2 regions of the Niveispirillum sp. BGYR6 genome follow, and region 1 is predicted to be linked to the other one. Evidence: riboswitches for the same ligand, from Rfam matches in the RefSeq annotation. Region 1 holds a riboswitch; the other holds the start of a gene.
What was found. Region 1 has a riboswitch for glycine ahead of PCJ49_RS03820 (L-serine ammonia-lyase). Riboswitches for the same ligand answer to the same signal wherever they lie in the genome.
Positions count from the first base shown of each region.

Region 2: linked by a shared signal. The riboswitch ahead of PCJ49_RS01405 (TonB-dependent receptor) and the one ahead of PCJ49_RS03820 (L-serine ammonia-lyase) in region 1 are both predicted to bind glycine.

Region 1 covers NZ_JANLNL010000001.1:898,364-900,562, forward strand. The annotation lists SAM-I-IV-variant riboswitch at 20-130, shown strand; gene PCJ49_RS03815 (hypothetical protein) at 206-487, shown strand; glycine riboswitch at 516-603, shown strand; gene PCJ49_RS03820 (L-serine ammonia-lyase) at 722-2,101, shown strand; gene msrQ (protein-methionine-sulfoxide reductase heme-binding subunit MsrQ) at 2,105-2,199, opposite strand, start outside.
Region 2 covers NZ_JANLNL010000001.1:336,883-339,081, forward strand. The annotation lists gene PCJ49_RS01405 (TonB-dependent receptor) at 1-991, opposite strand, end outside; glycine riboswitch at 1,295-1,382, opposite strand; gene PCJ49_RS01410 (hypothetical protein) at 1,945-2,199, shown strand, end outside.

The DNA of each region.
Region 1 (2,199 bases):
GCGGCACCAGGAAGATTTCTTCCAGCATCCAGAGCCGGACTTGGGTCCGGCGCCAACCTGCCGACCCGGGCAAGGTGGCGGCCTCTGACGGGGCGATGCGGCCGGTTTACTGGCAACGAAGCGGGCGGCGATTCCCTCTCCACCCTTTGGCCTGGTCCCGTCACGCCTGCCTCCTGTGGCCCTGTTGGTGCCTTTTGTGGAGTGCATGATGTTTGTGACCGCACCCTTGGCCCCCGCCCCCTTTCATCCGGGTGATGAATGGCTGCGTGACCTGATTGCCGCCCCGGGCGATCAGGTGCAGCCGGTCGGCCCCACCGAGGGCGACCGCGCCCTGTTCGTGGTGCTGCATCGCAGCCGCGGGCTGTGGACGCATATTTACCGGGTGCAACGCCAGCCGGGGCGCAGCGGCGGGCTGGTCGCCCTGTTGCGGGTGCTGGAAGGGGATCAGGTGGAACAGGCGGTTTGCTGGGCGAACGGCATGGCTTGACAGCAGCCCTGCAACAATGGAATGGATGCTACCCGACGAGGGAGAGACTGGCCCTGCGCCAGCGCCGAAGGAGCAACCGCCCCGGAAACTCTCAGGCAAAAGGACCCGTCGGACATAATATCTGGAAAGTGGCGCTTCGCGCGCCCGCCGAAGGGATAGCGATCTCAGGCAAACAGACAGAGCGGGCACAACCGGGCGGCAGAAAAAGCCGCCACGCAAGGAGTGTCCGCCATCGTGACCATTGCCGCCGCCCCGCTGTTCCCTTCCCTTTCGGTGACCGATCTGTTCACCATCGGCATCGGCCCGTCCAGTTCCCACACGGTGGGGCCCATGCGGGCGGGGGCGGTCTTTGCCGCCATGGCCACCGCCCATGGCCAGCCGCATATGGTCACCTGCGATCTTTATGGTTCGCTGGCGCTGACCGGCAAGGGCCATGCCACCGACCATGCCGTGCTGCTGGGCCTGTCCGGCTGGCTGCCGGACCGCATCGATCCCAATGCCGTGCCGGACCTGATCGCCGCCATCGCGCGTGACCAGTCACTGCCGCTGGGCGGTGGTACGGCGATCCATTTTGTGGAAGCGGACCATCTGCGCTTCCGCATGGGGGAATTCCTGCCCTTCCATGCCAATGCCATGCGCTTTACCGCGCATTATGTCGATGGGCGGCAGTTGGAGCAGGTTTTCTATTCCGTGGGCGGCGGGGCCATCCGCATGGAAGGGGCCGATGCCGGCGACCGGCCCAATGTCACCCTGCCCCACCCGTTCAGTTCCGGTGCCGAGCTGCTGACCATCGGGGAACAGCAGGGCCTGTCCATCGCCGATATTGTCTGGGCCAATGAGGAGGCGTTCCGTAGCCGGGCCGAGACGGTGGAGTTTGTCGACAAGGTGCGCCAGGCCATGCTGGATTGCATCGAGCGCGGCTGCCGGCAGGATGGCATCCTGCCGGGCGGGCTGAAGGTGCGCCGCCGCGCCCGTTCCCTGCATCAGACCCTGATGGCCAGTATGCCCCGCATCGAGCCGTCCCACGTGTTCGAATGGGTCAGCCTCTATGCGCTGAGCGTGAATGAGGAGAATGCCGCCGGCGGCCGGGTGGTGACAGCCCCCACCAATGGGGCGGCCGGCATCCTGCCCGCCGTACTGAAATATTATGAGACCTTTGTCTCCGGCGCCAACCGCGCCGGATCGCGCACCTTGCTGATGACGGCGGCGGCCATCGGTTTTCTGTACAAGATTCGCGCTTCCATCTCGGCGGCCGAAATGGGCTGCCAGGGGGAAGTCGGGGTGGCCTGTTCCATGGCCGCCGCCGGGCTGACCGCAGCCTTGGGCGGCAATAACCAGCAGATCGAAAATGCCGCCGAGATCGGCATGGAACATAATCTGGGCCTGACCTGCGACCCGATCGGCGGGCTGGTGCAGGTGCCCTGCATCGAACGCAACACCATGGGCGCGGTGAAGGCGATCAATGCCGCCTATCTGGCCCTGCGCGGCGATGGCAGCCACGTCGTCTCCCTGGACGCGGTGATTGAAACCATGCGCCAGACCGGCGTGGAGATGAGTTCCAAATATAAGGAAACCAGCCTGGGTGGGCTGGCCGTCAATGTGGTGGGCTGTTGATTTTTAAAGTCTCCCCGTGGCGGGTCGCTCACGCCCGCCACGGGGCAGCAGACGCCAGCCCAGCAGGGCCACCACGATGGTGGCATAGATGATGGGCT
Region 2 (2,199 bases), 560 kb from region 1:
CACGGGCCGCGCGCACCCAATCCGGCAGGCTGGCCCGCAGACCCAGTGCTGTGGCCGGATAGGCGGGGTTGCCCGGCGTCGGGTCATACTGGAACCAGCCGCCATAGAAACTGTAATCAAAGAAGATGCCAGTGGGGTTCAGGTTACGGCACTTGATATTGCCATTGGCATCCAGCAGATCGGTACGCTGGCCGGTTGTGGCATCAAAGACGTAATCCTGCGCGCAGGATGTGCGGGACCGCTGGCGGTTCTTCAGGGATTCCTGGCGGCGATATTCCGCACCGATATTGATATAACCGTCGCCATAATCCTTGCCCCAGAACATGGAGCCTTGAAAGTAATTGCCCCCGCCATGCTGGGAGACATTGCCATCCAGGTTCATTTCCAGCCCCGCCGAGGCACGGCGGGGGATGATATTGACCACGCCGGCAATGGCGTCGGACCCGTAGATGGAGGAGGCGCCACCCGTCAGCACCTCCACCCGGTCAATAATGGAAGAGGGGATGGTGTTCAGGTCCACCTGACCCACCCGGCTGCCCGTACCCGCGGGCGTCAAGCGGTGACCGTTCAGCATCACCAGGGTGCGCCCGGCCCCCAGATTGCGCAGGCCAATGGTCTGGGCATTATTGCCGCCATCCACCACCATGCCGCCGGCCGTCGTGGCGGACAGGCGGTTATTGACCTGCTGCGTGCCCATGGCCGCCACGGCGCGGTTGATGATGCTGGCCGTATCGAAGGCGCCGGCATTGCGAGCCGTCTCTGCCTTGATCACCTGCACCTGATTGGGACTGTTATATTCTGAACTGAGCCGCGATCCGGTGACGACGATTTCGTCCAGCTCATCCGTGTCGGTGAGGGCTGGGGCGGCCGCGGCGGGGGCCGGGGATGCCAGCAGGTTGGGATCAGCCGGCTGTGCCAGGCTGCTGGTGGACAATAGAAGAGTAATCGCGGAACCGCTGCCCAGCAGCGCCGCCTTGAGGATTCTGTTCATTTTGCTTCCCTGCTCGGGCAAGCCCGCCGATCATTATGCAGAGGGCACAGCTTTTCCCGGGCCGCCCGCTGCCGGGCGACATGGAAATAGCGGTCCCCGCCGTCGGCAGGTCATGCTGATATGATGGTCGATGCGGAGAGTGCGCCCGCAATCCGGGCGTCAGGGATCAACTGGTGATGGACATGGCTGCGCCCCCAAAGCGGTTTCCGTGCTTTTCGGCGCCCCATCTGTTTTTGTGCCTGAGAGTATTACCCCGTCGGCGGACGGCCAGCCGCAGCTTCCGTCACTTTCCAGATTGTAATCCCGAGCCGCATGGTCCGTTTGCCTGAGAGTTTCCGGGGCGGTTGCTCCTTCGGCGCCGGCCAAGGCCGGTCTCTCCCATGTGCTCCTGCTAACGGGTGTTAGGGTGGCTTAATGAATAATGCGCTGTCAACCCATGCTGTGTAATGAAACAAGGTAAATTGCTGCCAACTCGTAATAAGAAGAAATTCGCATTATGTGCGCCGCAACATAGGCGGGCTGCGGGTTTTGCCAGCCATACCGTTGTCTGTTAGTACCGCCGGAAGGGGATATGCGGCGTATTGTCGCATTTAAATTGCAATAAGAAATCAGAATTGATCGCATTTTTCCCAAAAAAACAACAGTAATATGTAGTAAAATTTCAACATCCAAAGGGGGCAACCCTGAGCGCAGGAACAAGTTTACCCTGATCGTTGGCGCTTCCGTCAGCGCCTCATGTACGGACATGGAAAGTGAGGGCGTCGCCTCTCCCAGGTGGATGGGGGGGAGGTCGGGGTGCTCACTTAACCTCCAGTTACTTGACCAGTCTGTCAGCGTTATAGATGTTGCGTATGATTTCTGGCATATGGCTTTCATATATTTTTATTTCTTGATTGTTTTTTAAATGTATGAAGTAATATATTATTATATTGGTAAATTTTACAGAGGTGAAAATGAAAAAGATAAATTTTTCTATAATTTTTTTGTTGGTTATTTTATCTTTTCCTTCTATTTCATACGCTTTTATATGGTCTCCAGACCTTGCTTGTGATGGCAATTCTGATCCGAATGATAACTCATCTGGGTACGAATTCCGTGGTGGGTACTACGACTTAAATCATTATGAAAAGGTGATAAAGTGGCTTAGTCGTGATAGATCACGCGACAGGCCTGAACCTTGGTTGAATGATCCAAGAAAACTTGAAAAC